Regions from separate parts of the Ammoniphilus soli genome, predicted to be linked through region 1. Evidence: riboswitches for the same ligand, from Rfam matches in the RefSeq annotation. Region 1 holds a riboswitch; each other region holds the start of a gene.
What was found. A riboswitch is a leader RNA that binds a small molecule or an ion and turns the genes downstream of it on or off. The one in region 1 is predicted to bind glycine.
Positions count from the first base shown of each region.

Region 2: linked by a shared signal. The riboswitch ahead of ABLT31_RS23970 (iron-sulfur cluster biosynthesis family protein) and the one ahead of gcvT (glycine cleavage system aminomethyltransferase GcvT) in region 1 are both predicted to bind glycine.
Region 3: linked by a shared signal. The riboswitch ahead of glyA (serine hydroxymethyltransferase) and the one ahead of gcvT (glycine cleavage system aminomethyltransferase GcvT) in region 1 are both predicted to bind glycine.

Region 1 is NZ_JBEGDL010000026.1:16,593-20,616, reverse strand. Features, by position in the region: gene ABLT31_RS29075 (YqhG family protein) at 1-102, opposite strand, end outside; gene ABLT31_RS29070 (DEAD/DEAH box helicase) at 102-1,790, opposite strand; glycine riboswitch at 1,947-2,038, shown strand; gene gcvT (glycine cleavage system aminomethyltransferase GcvT) at 2,218-3,318, shown strand; gene ABLT31_RS29060 (glycine cleavage system protein H) at 3,324-3,716, shown strand; gene gcvPA (aminomethyl-transferring glycine dehydrogenase subunit GcvPA) at 3,719-4,024, shown strand, end outside.
Region 2 is NZ_JBEGDL010000015.1:30,220-34,243, reverse strand. Features, by position in the region: gene lpdA (dihydrolipoyl dehydrogenase) at 1-1,196, opposite strand, end outside; gene ABLT31_RS23970 (iron-sulfur cluster biosynthesis family protein) at 1,224-1,544, opposite strand; glycine riboswitch at 1,709-1,819, opposite strand; gene ABLT31_RS23965 (sodium:solute symporter family protein) at 1,972-3,450, opposite strand; gene ABLT31_RS23960 (DUF3311 domain-containing protein) at 3,453-3,647, opposite strand; gene ABLT31_RS23955 (M20 family metallopeptidase) at 3,669-4,024, opposite strand, start outside.
Region 3 is NZ_JBEGDL010000015.1:35,118-39,141, forward strand. Features, by position in the region: gene pdxS (pyridoxal 5'-phosphate synthase lyase subunit PdxS) at 1-327, shown strand, start outside; gene ABLT31_RS23985 (hypothetical protein) at 423-668, shown strand; glycine riboswitch at 745-848, shown strand; glycine riboswitch at 851-930, shown strand; glycine riboswitch at 1,027-1,131, shown strand; glycine riboswitch at 1,134-1,239, shown strand; gene glyA (serine hydroxymethyltransferase) at 1,340-2,590, shown strand; gene ABLT31_RS23995 (serine dehydratase beta chain) at 2,630-3,127, shown strand; gene sdaAA (L-serine ammonia-lyase, iron-sulfur-dependent, subunit alpha) at 3,147-4,024, shown strand, end outside.

The DNA.
Region 1 (4,024 bases):
GGGAAGCTGCACCGTAAAGTAAGCGGGGGTCTCTTCCGTAAATGGACTTTGAAAGGCTCTGAAATAGCCTTCAATATAGCTGCGAATTTCTTGCTGATTCATCACTGTAGCATTTCCTCCCTCGCGGGAATGGATTCCTTACACATGCTCATTACCTCTCCGATGTTATTGATCTTAATCTCCATTTCACGGAAGGATTCTGATTCAAGGAAAATATTCACGAGATTGTTTTCAATGGATTGAGTCAATTTCATTTTTTCAACAATGGTGTCTAACTCGCCGATGACCATTTCGAAGAGGTTAATCTTTTCGTAAAGCAAATGTAAAATATGCTCTTCAATCGTGTTTTGAGTCGATAGATTGTAGATGAACACATCTCTCGTTTGCCCCAGACGATGGACGCGGCCGATCCGTTGCTCTACCCGCATGGGATTCCAGGGCAGGTCAAAATTAATGATCCGATTACAAAACTGAAGATTGATTCCTTCCCCTCCTGCTTCGGTGGCAATGAGCACCTGAGCGCGGTTTTGGAATAGTTCTGTCATCCAATCCTTTTTATTTCGTTTAAATCCTCCACGAAAGAGGACAGAAGTGATGCCGTGCTCCGCTAGGAAATGATGCAAATACTCCTGGGTTTTCCGGTACTCGGTAAAGATGATGACCTTATCCCCGCATTCTTGGATTAACTCTAGCGTTTTTTCCGCTTTCGCATTTTTCTTGATGCCTCGGACCAGCTCTGCTAGCCTGACAATTTCTTGTCTCCCCGGTGAATCTTCGGGCAATTTGTTGTGCATGTTCACGAGCGTGTCAAAGGCAGCGAACCGGCTGCTGCAGACCTCTCTTTGGAGCGTGATGAGAGCCAGGGGATTTTTAAACACCGAATTCTGGTATTGCTCCTTGACGAAGCGGGTAACCCCGTCATAGAGCTCCCACTCTTCTTCAGATAATGTGACAGGAATAGCCTCTACAATCCGTTTGGTAAAGAACAGCCCTCCGTCACTCCGCTTATTGCGAATCATGATGTCTTTGAGTTCATCCTGCAATACCTCATGGTTTCTAGCTTGTCTCTTACTTTCCACATAGTTTTTCTGAAAGTCCGTGGTTTGGCCCAGATAACCCGGTTTAAGCAGGGTGATGAGATTGTACAGTTCATCTAAATCGTTTTGGATCGGTGTCGCAGTGAGCAACAAACAATATTTCTTTTTGATTTCCTTGATAAACTGGTAGTTTTTCGTATTTTTATTTTTAAGCTTGTGCGCTTCATCAATGATCAACATATCATAATCCTGGGAGAGAACGTGTTCGCGGTGCGGATCTCTCTTGGCGGTATCAATGGAGGCAATGACGACGTCATATTGCTTCCACATATATTCTTTCTTTTGGGCAACAGCGGGAATCCCGAATTTTTGGTTTAACTCTCTTGCCCATTGAACAACGAGGGAAGCTGGAACAAGAATGAGAATCTTGCTAGCTAGTCCCCGAACCATATATTCTTTAATAATTAAACCGGCCTCAATCGTTTTTCCAAGTCCCACTTCATCCGCAAGGATGGCCCTGCCGTGCATTTCTGTGATTACCTTTTTGGCCGTATCGAGCTGGTGGGGGAAGGGTTCTAACTGAGGAAGGTGCTTTAAGCATTGCAATTCATCGAAATTCGCTACCGAAGTGACTTCCTCGGCCTGGTAGGCCAATTGAAAAAGCTCCCACTTATGCCATGGTCCATCTTCCTTGAGCCTTTGCTTGAAATCTGTTACCCATTCGCGGTCGAAGTTGACGGGAATTTTAAACATAAGATTCGTCCTTTCCGAATAAGAAAGTTGTAGCGGATAATTCCCTTTTTGGAAAATCTATGATAGGATTATTAGGGTTACAATATAGCATTTAACAAATTAGCGGGTTTCATACTAAATTTAACATCTTCCTTACGGAAAAAGTTAAATATGCGAATGAGGATAGAGGGAGAGACTGCTGGTGCAGCGCCGAAGGAGCAAGCCTATGAAGAGGTGAATCTCTCAGGCAAAAGTACTTCTATCTGACGCAACTCTGGAGAGCGCCTGATTAGGCCACCCAAGGGGAAAATCTCTCAGGTACCAAGGACAGAGTAGGCTAATGCAATAGCCTACGTCTGTCCTTTTTTGCGTTCCCGCCTAGACTTCTTTATCATGAGGAAGAATAAGGATAGAGGGAAGAAATACATATCACGTGGAGGTGTACCTTGTGACGGAATTGAAAAGAACGCCCTTATTTCCCGTCTATACCAAATATGGAGCGAAAACCATCGATTTTGGCGGTTGGGAGCTGCCGGTCCAATTCTCCAGCATTAAAGAGGAACATGAAGCTGTTCGGGAAAGAGCCGGATTGTTTGACGTTTCTCATATGGGAGAAGTCGACGTCATAGGCCCTGATGCCTTGGCCTTTGTCCAAAAAATGACGACCAATGATGCTTCAAAACTAGTAGAAAATCAAGCCCAATATGCTATCATGTGCTATCCGGACGGAGGAACCGTGGACGATCTGCTGGTTTACAAAAAAGCCGACGATCACTATTTGCTGGTCATCAATGCAGGAAATATCGAAAAAGATGTTGCTTGGCTGCAAGAGCATGCAGAAGGAAATGTGAAGGTAACCAACATTTCCAGCGAAGTGGCGCAATTGGCTCTGCAAGGACCTCTTGCGGAACAGGTTTTAGCTAAACTCACAGATACCGATTTATCCAAAATTGGTTTTTTCCGATTCCTGCCAGATGTAAATGTAGGAGGATTCCAAGCCTTGGTATCTCGCACCGGCTATACAGGGGAAGAGGGATTCGAAATTTATTGCCGTGCAGATGAGGCCGCGGCCCTTTGGGAAAAGATTCTCGAAGCGGGAGAAAGCGATGGCGTGCTGCCATGCGGGCTCGGAGCAAGGGATACGCTCCGTTTCGAAGCCAAGCTTCCCTTGTATGGGCAGGAATTAACGAAGGAAATTTCGCCATTGGAAGCGGGGTTAGGTTTTGCCGTGAAATTGGATAAAGAAGCTGATTTTATAGGCAAAGCCGCTCTACAATCACAGAAAGCCCAGGGAGTCCCTCGCAAGCTCGTAGGGATTGAGATGATCGAACGCGGGATTCCGCGCACTCATTATCCGGTCTTTTCAGGTAACGAACAAATTGGAGAAGTGACAACAGGAACCCAGTCGCCAACCTTAAAGAAGAATGTAGGCTTGGCCCTCATTCGTTCTGAATTTGCAAACTTGGATGCCGAGGTTGAGGTAGAGATTCGAGGAAAACGCGTAAAAGCGAAAATAGTAAAAACGCCTTTTTATAAAAGGAGCAAATAAATTGAATGGATGCCGGTTCTAATCATCTTTACTTTACTCGGCAGCATGTATGGGTACATATCGTTGATCCGCACCGAGTAAAGCTGGGAATTACCCCCTATGCCTGTGAGCAGCTGGGGACGATCATCGCCGTGGAATTTCCTGAACCCAGCACAAGGGTAAAGCGGGGGCAGCCCGTGGGCGTCGTTGAGTCCGCAAAAACCTTAACAGACCTATATGCCCCCGTCGAGGGGGAAATCACAGAGGTGAACGGATCCCTTTTGGAATTGCCCGAAAAGCTTTCCTCCGGGAATGCCTATGCAAAAGGCTGGATCGCTTGGATGTCAACGGATTCTCCCATAGAAACCACTTTTTTCATGAACGCGAATGAATATGCTTTATATATAAAGGAGGAGTAACTGTGCAATATCGCTACCTTCCCATGACGTCGGAAGATAAAAAAGAAATGCTGTCGTTCCTTGGGATAAAAGATGTAAATGAATTGTTTGCGGACATTCCTGCCAATGTCCGATTCCAGGGGAAGCTGAACATTCCCGAAGCGCTGTCTGAGCCCGAGATTGTCCGCTATTTTTCCCAACTGGCCAGCCAGAACGCCAACAGTAATGAATACGCCTATTTCCTTGGAGCAGGCATCTATGACCATTACATTCCAAGCACGGTCAATCATGTTCTATTGCGCGGAGAGTTTTTCACGGCCTACACGCCT
Region 2 (4,024 bases), on a different contig from region 1:
TTAACAAACCCATCGCCTGCATGCTGGGATAAGGCGCGGCCATTGGCCGCATAAGGAAATTTCCCTATTGTTATGGATAACCCCTGATCCTTCGCTTGAGTCTCATTGCATCCTACACTGGCTATTTCAGGATCGGAGAACACAACGGCAGGAATCGCTTTATAATCGACAACGCTATCTTTTCCTGCAATGGCCTCGGCGGCTACTTTTCCTTCATACGAAGCTTTGTGCGCTAACGCCGGTCCTTCTACAATATCGCCAATCGCATAAATATGAGGAATGCTCGTCCTGCACTGCTGATCGACTTCAATCAACCCGCGTTGCGTTGTTTTCAATTGAATGGCTTCAAGCCCTAATTGATCAATATTTGGCCGACGACCCACTGTAACTAACAAGTAATCCGCAGTTACTTTCCTCTCTTCTCCTTTTGCGGTAAAGGTAACCGTCACTTCGGAATCCGTCTGTTCCGCACTTTGAGCGATGGCCTGGGTGAACACTTGGACTCCAAGTTTTTTCAAGCTTCGCCCCAAAAAACGGGACATTTCTTTTTCAAATCCCGGCAAGATCGAGTCGGCTCCTTCCAGAATCGTCACTTCGGTCCCGAATTTTGCGTAGGTTTGACCTAATTCAATCCCAATATAACCTCCTCCTATCACAACCAGACGCCTAGGAATCTCTTGAAGGTCAAGCGCTTCGGTGGAAGATAGGATCCTTCCTCCATAAGGAAAAGCTTTCAATTCAACAGGCCGAGAACCTGTGGCTATTATGCAATGATTGAACCGATAAACCTTTGCCTCATCGCCATGGGTTACTTTCACTTCATTTTCAGCGACAAAAGATGCCTCCCCGACTATTTTTTGAATGCGATTTCCTTTCAATAAAGAACTAACACCATTCGTCAGTTTGTTTACTACACTTTTTTTCCATTCCTGGACCTTGGTGAAGTCGATTTGAACCCCGTCTGCTTTGATTCCAAGTTCAGCCGAATCGCTTACCATTTCATAACGGTGCGCTGCTGAGATCAGTGCCTTCGAAGGAATACACCCCCGATTTAAGCAGACACCGCCAACTGTATCTTTTTCTACGATAGTTACGCTTTTTCCGAGTTGAGAAGCCCGAATAGCTGCCACATAACCACCTGGACCTGAACCAATGACAAGTACATCGACTCCTATTACCGATTTTCCTGTAGTCATATCATTAACCTCCATTATGAACCGACCCTAGGTCGTTAGCTGGTATATTCCATTTGAATCACAGGTAAAAACGTCTTCCGAACTTTTGATGGTAAACCCCTTAGAAGCCTCAAAATCTAGTAACAGATCTTCACCCAAATATTTTTTTGTAAAATGATCAATAAAAAAAGGGATATTTCCCTCCATAATGGACGAATCATTTCTCCTCTGTTCATCTATGATCAGCTTTACCGTGAAATTCCACGAACAGCATCCCGATAACTCCGCATCAAGACGTAAAGCCATACCGTCCGGAAACTTCAGCTTTTGCAACTCGAATCGTGCCGCTTCTGTTAGACTTAATTTCATAAACTTCCCCCCCTCTTCCCTACTTTCCCCCAAACACAAAAAGGACAGAGGAAAAGTAGAATATAAATATTCTACCTTTCCTCTGTCCTTTTACCTGAGAGTTTAACTTCTCATCATTGACAAGAAGCATCCCCTTTGGTGGCTCATCGCTCTCTCCAGAGGCGCGTCCAATTGTGGTACTCTTTACCTGAGAGATTCAATCCCAAGGTTTTTTTTGGGGACTTGCTCCTTCGGTGCTGAACAACAAACCATTCAGTCTCTCCCACAATCATCATCCGCAAATATGCAATTCGTATTATAGAAATCATCTTACCCTCATAATACATTTTCGTCAACCATTTTTCGTTATAGAAAGTTCACCAGAGATAAGAAGCATAGAGAACATAGAAAATCCTAGTTCCCCATGCTTTTCTACTTTGAAATGTTGTTAACTCACTTTCGCTTCGATTTCCGCTGATTCGGGGTTAACCTTACTTGTAGCCAGACTTACCGCAAACATGACGATAACATTAATGAACAAGGCTATAATACCGATGTTTAGATCTTGAATCGTCTGCGGCAAAGAAGGGAATAACGTACCAAGTGTTGTACTGGTTATCGTTGTGTAAGCCACCGTTGCTACACCTGTCATAATGCCCGCAAAAGCAGCCTGTTTGGAAACGGGGTTATTCTTTAAAAGGCTGCAAACCAAGGATGGGAACAATTGAGTGACTAAGCTATATCCCATCAAAAGCAGTGTTACAATGGCACTTCCCCCTTGCAGGGTGAAAACCAAAACAATGAGAGATATCACAGGAACTAATCCTCTGGCCAGTTTTGCAATTTCCTGATCCGTTGCGGTCGGCACAAAGACTTGGTAAACATTTTTGGTTAATAAAGTAGAAGCGGTCATCAAAATCATGGAACCAGGCACTAAAGCCGTCAGTAAGCCTGCTGCCCCGATGATTCCTACAAACCATGGGTCAAAGGTTTGAATGGAAAGTCGCAGTAAAGCAAGATCGGCATCCGGCCCCTTCAAATCGGGAACTTGAAATATAGCAGCAAAACCGACAAAGAAAACAAATAACAGAACCAACTGGTACAAGGGCATCATGATCGCATTTTTTCGGAACGAATTCTCATTTTTGGAAGAATAAATGGCACCATAGCAATGCGGCCACATCCAAGCACCAAGAGCGACCAAGAGGACGGTGGATATAAACCAGGATACTCCTTGTCCTTTATCGGGAAGAGTCAGAAAACCCGGCTTAGCAGCATCAATGGCTTCAAACATCGGTTGAATACCCCCATAATAATGGAAGGGAAAATAAATACCGATGAATAAAACAACAGCAAGAATCATGAAATCTTTTACAATAGCCGTCCAGGCCGAACCATGAATCCCCGAAATCATGACGTAGACGGTTACACTAATCACACCAATCCAAACCGCAAGGGTTGGAGATATCGAACCATACGAGGCTTCAGATACAATAATCCCTAATCCCTTAAATTGAAGGACAAGATAAGGAATCAAAGCAACCACGCCAACCAAGGATACTACTACACCCAAAAAGGGACTGTTGTATTTCTTTACGAAAAGATCGGATTGTGACATCAGGTTATGTTCTTTAGCATATCTCCAGATTGGGGGAAGCAAATAATACGAAACGATGTATACGAGCGCCCCGTAACCGAGAATATAGAAAGTCGGCCCACCTTTTCCGTAAGCCCATCCGCTTGCTCCTAAAAAAGTAAAAGTTGTATAAATCTCTCCAGCCAGAAGAAGGAAAACAAAGAAGGAGCCAAACCCCCTTCCCCCTACCGTCCACTGCTCCAAATTCATAGCCTTTCCCTGTTTCGCTTTAATCCCTAAATAAAGGGAAAGAACCAAGAAACCAATAATGATGATAAGAGCAAAATTCATGATCAATCACTCTCCTTGGTTGCTGGATCCAACTTATAAACCAATGCCATGAGTCCCGATGACAAAATCAGCCATAGGACAATCCAGAAAAGGATAAATGGCATACCTAGGACATAGGGAGTAACCTTATTGGCAAAGGGGATTCCCCCAAGAATCCCGATAAAGGGGATTAGAGACAATAAGTGAATGAGTTTCACGTGTAGCCCTCCTCGTACAGTTTATTGTGCATCTAAAAGCTTAAATGCCGAATTTACAAACAGCTTTACACCTATTTCGAGAGAGTCTTCATCCACCGTAAACTTCGGATGATGATGCGGATAAATTATTCCTTTTTCCCGGTTTCCGGCTCCCACAAAAATAAAGCAACCCGGTACCTCATTCGCAAAGGCGGAGAAATCTTCGCTCCCCATCATCGGAGGGATCTTTAGTAACGTATCTTCTCCCCATACGTCAAGAATGGTTTCCTCAATCAAATTTGTCACTTTATCATCATTGATTACAGGGCTATAGCCACGCTGATAATCAAACTGATAGGAAGCTCCATGGGCTTCGGTGATCCCTTTTATTATTTTTT
Region 3 (4,024 bases), on a different contig from region 1:
AAAAATCTAGGGGCACCTTATGAGTTGTTAGAGTTTGTGCATCAACATGGGAAACTGCCTGTTGTGAACTTTGCGGCAGGTGGAGTGGCTACTCCTGCAGATGCTGCGTTGATGATGCATTTGGGATCGGATGGTGTCTTTGTGGGATCTGGGATCTTTAAATCAGACAATCCGGAGAGGTTTGCCAAAGCCATTGTCGAGGCGACCACTCATTATCAGGATTATGAATTGATTGGGCAATTATCTAAGAACCTAGGAACGGCTATGAAAGGAATCGAGATATCAAGTCTTCTGGCAAATGAGCGGATGGCTGTGCGCGGGTGGTAACGCAGCTTTGGGGGGATGGGATGTGAAGGCGAAAAACTCTCCTTCACATCCATGATAAAACCTAATCTATACATTCAATTGGAGAAAAAATGGCCATGAGAGAATTAAAAATGCTTGATCAAGAGAATGTACGATCGGTACGATTTTGTTCCAATAAAAAACAGCATCGCGTTTTTGGTTACAATAGCTGGAAATGGTACTGCAGTGAATGCGGTATCCAATGGGCACTCAATGTTTATTCCGGTAGCATTCAATCTTATCAATACTTGGCGGACGGAACAAAGGAATTTCTTGAAGAGGTCTCTTTGGAATCATTTTTGGAAAAGAAAAGAGAAGGTTAAATGCCACAAAAAACTTGACAACATCGTGACTGTGAATTATTATATAATTAATGAATGTCCAAATTTAATAAAGCGATTGAATATTGCGGGAGAGACTGGACGGTTTGTTCAGCACCGAAGGAGCAAGTCCTAAAAAACCTTAGGATATAAACTCTCAGGTAAAAGGACCGCAATAGGACGCACCTCTGGAGAGAGCTATTGGGCCACCAAAGGGGAAGGTTCTTGTACACAGGAACTAAACTCTCAGGTAAAAGGACAGAGGAAGGGTAGAATGTAAGTTACATCTATCTTTCCTCTGTCCTTTTTTGTGCTGGGAAAGATAAGTAATGGGTTAGATTTCAACTTTATAATATGGCGGATGATGATTGTGGGAGAGACTGAACCGGCAAGGTCAGCACCGAAGGAGCAAGTCCTAAAAAGCCTTAGGAACTAAACTCTCAGGTAAAAGTACTGCAATGGGACGCGCCTCTGGAGAGAGCGATGAGCCACCAAAGGGGAAGGTTCTTGATAGAAGTCTTAATGATACAGGACGGCTACGCAAGAGCTAATCTCTCAGGTCAAAGGACAGAGGAAGGGTAAAAGTATATTTATTGATTTTACCTTTCCTCTGTCTTTTTTCGGGAAGGTACAGAACTGGTGTTCTTGTCAAAAGGATGAAGGAGGCTGTTTGGATGAGTTTGCAGATTCATGACCATGAAATTTATGAAGCGATTGAAAATGAAAGAAAAAGACAGAATACCACATTGGAATTGATTGCCTCGGAAAATTTCGTCAGTCAGGAAGTCATGGATGCCATGGGATCGGTTCTTACGAACAAGTATGCGGAAGGGTATCCTGGCAAGCGATATTATGGAGGCTGCGAATTTGTTGATGTGGTTGAAAGGCTGGCGATCGAACGGTTAACCCAATTATTTGGAGCGAAGTATGCCAATGTACAGCCTCATTCCGGCGCACAGGCGAATACGGCTGTCTATTATTCACTGCTTAATCCTGGAGATAAAATTATGGGCATGAACTTGTCCCACGGTGGTCATTTAACCCATGGAAGTCCTGTCAGCATTTCCGGAAAGTGGTTTGATGTGGTGGCTTACGGGGTTAGAGAGGACACTCATCTCATTGATTACGATGAACTGGAAGCGATCGCTCTACGCGAACAGCCTAAATTAATCATAGCCGGGGCTAGCGCATATCCGCGTGTGATTGATTTCGACAGGTTTAAAAAGATTGCTGACAAGGTAGGCGCTCGTTTGATGGTGGATATGGCTCATATTGCTGGTCTAGTGGCTGCAGGTCTGCATCCGTCTCCACTTCCGTATTCAGACGTGGTGACGAGTACCACCCATAAAACCTTGCGTGGGCCACGCGGCGGCATTGTGCTGACGAATGATGAAGAAATCATCAAGGGGATCAACAAATCGATTTTCCCAGGGCTGCAAGGTGGACCGCTTATGCATGTCATCGCTGCCAAGGCGGTTTCGTTTAAAGAAGCATTGCAACCGAGTTTCAAGGATTATGCGGCCCAAGTGGTGAGAAATGCCTCTGTTCTAGCGGAAACCCTTAAGGCGGAAGAAGCTGTTCTGGTTTCCGGCGGAACCGATAATCACTTGCTGATGATCGATGTTCGTCCATGGGGGCTAACGGGAAAAGAAGCGGAACATTTATTGGAAGAAGCGGGCATTACCGTCAATAAGAATACGATTCCCTATGATCCGGCAAGCCCCTTTGTCACAAGCGGCATTCGAATCGGAACGGCGGCCATCACCTCTCGCGGCATGAAAGAAGAAGACATGGTCACTATCGCTCAAATTATAGCAGCCGTTCTAAAAACCAAAGGGGATGCCGAGGCAGTCAGGAAACATAGAGGGACTATTCAACAATTATGTGAAGCTTATCCCCTATACGAACGCGTGCGAATCTCGTAAAAGTCTTTAATTTAGATAAGAGAGGGAGGCATTAGATCTATGTTATACAACAGCTGTTTTGATATTATTGGGCCCATTATGGTCGGACCGTCGAGTTCCCATACAGCAGGCGTTGTATCGATCGGAAAGTTTGTCTATGACTTCCTGGAAGGTTCCCCTGAAAAGGCAACCATCGTTTTCTATGATTCATTCGCTGAGACGCATAAAGGTCATGGAACGGATAAAGCGATCATAGGTGGATTGATTGGAATGGATACGGACGATGTTCGGATTCGGCATGCCGTGGAAATGGCGGGGCAACAGGGCTTGGAGATTCAATATGTGTTAGAAAATGAGTGCCCTTATTATGATCATCCGAATACGGTCCTCATTCAGGCAGAAAAAAATGGGGTAACTGAAACGATCGGCGGGGTTTCCTTAGGCGGCGGGATATCAAAAATCTTTCATATTAATGGCTTTAGCGTCGATATTCCGCTCAATGCCCCCTATGATTTGGGACGGTTGAGGGAATATAAACGGGATCTTATTTATTCTTAGTTTGCGAGGAAGATACGACATGGATATCCAATCAATGAAAGAATTGCTCAACCATTGCGAACGAGAGAAAAAAAGTATAGCGGAAATCATGCTGGACATCGAAACCTCGAAGTCTAACCGGCCTCGTGAGGCGATCATACAGATGATGAAAGAACGCTTAAGCAAAATGAAAGAGGCAGTAGATCAAGGGGTATCCGATCGGTCGACGGCACCAAGCGGCATTTCCGGTGGAGATGCTTACTTGATGGGGCAATATCAAAAAAAGGAAGATGTTCTCAGCGGTCCTTATATTGCAGATGCCATGCGATTCGCGTTTGCCACCTCGGAAAGCAATGCACGCATGGGTGTCATTGTGGCGACCCCGACAGCAGGATCGGCGGGAATTTTGCCCGGTTGCTTATTTTCCCTCTATGAAAATGGCGACTTCACATATGAACAGTTGGTAATGGGGCTGTTTACCGCTAGTGCGATCGGCTATGTCATTGCGAATCGCGCTTTTATCGCCGGTGCAGCGGGCGGATGTCAGGCGGAGGTTGGTTCGGCCACCGCGATGGCCGCTGCCGCGATTGTGGAACTTAAGGGTGGAACCCCTGGTCAGGCCATTCATGCGGCATCCATTGCCCTGAAGTCGATGCTGGGATTGGTTTGCGATCCGGTTGCCGGATTGGTGGAAGTCCCCTGCATTAAACGGAATGTGATCGGCACGTCGATTGCCTTCTCATCAGCCGATATCGGCTTGGCAGGGGTGGAAAGCCGCATTCCTTGCGATGAGGTCATCGCTGCCATGTACGATATCGGAAAGAACATGCCTCGTGCCCTCAGGGAAACGTCCCTTGGAGGGCTGGCGATCACCCCTACGGGAGAAAAGATCAGGAAACGGATTATGGAACAAAAAAC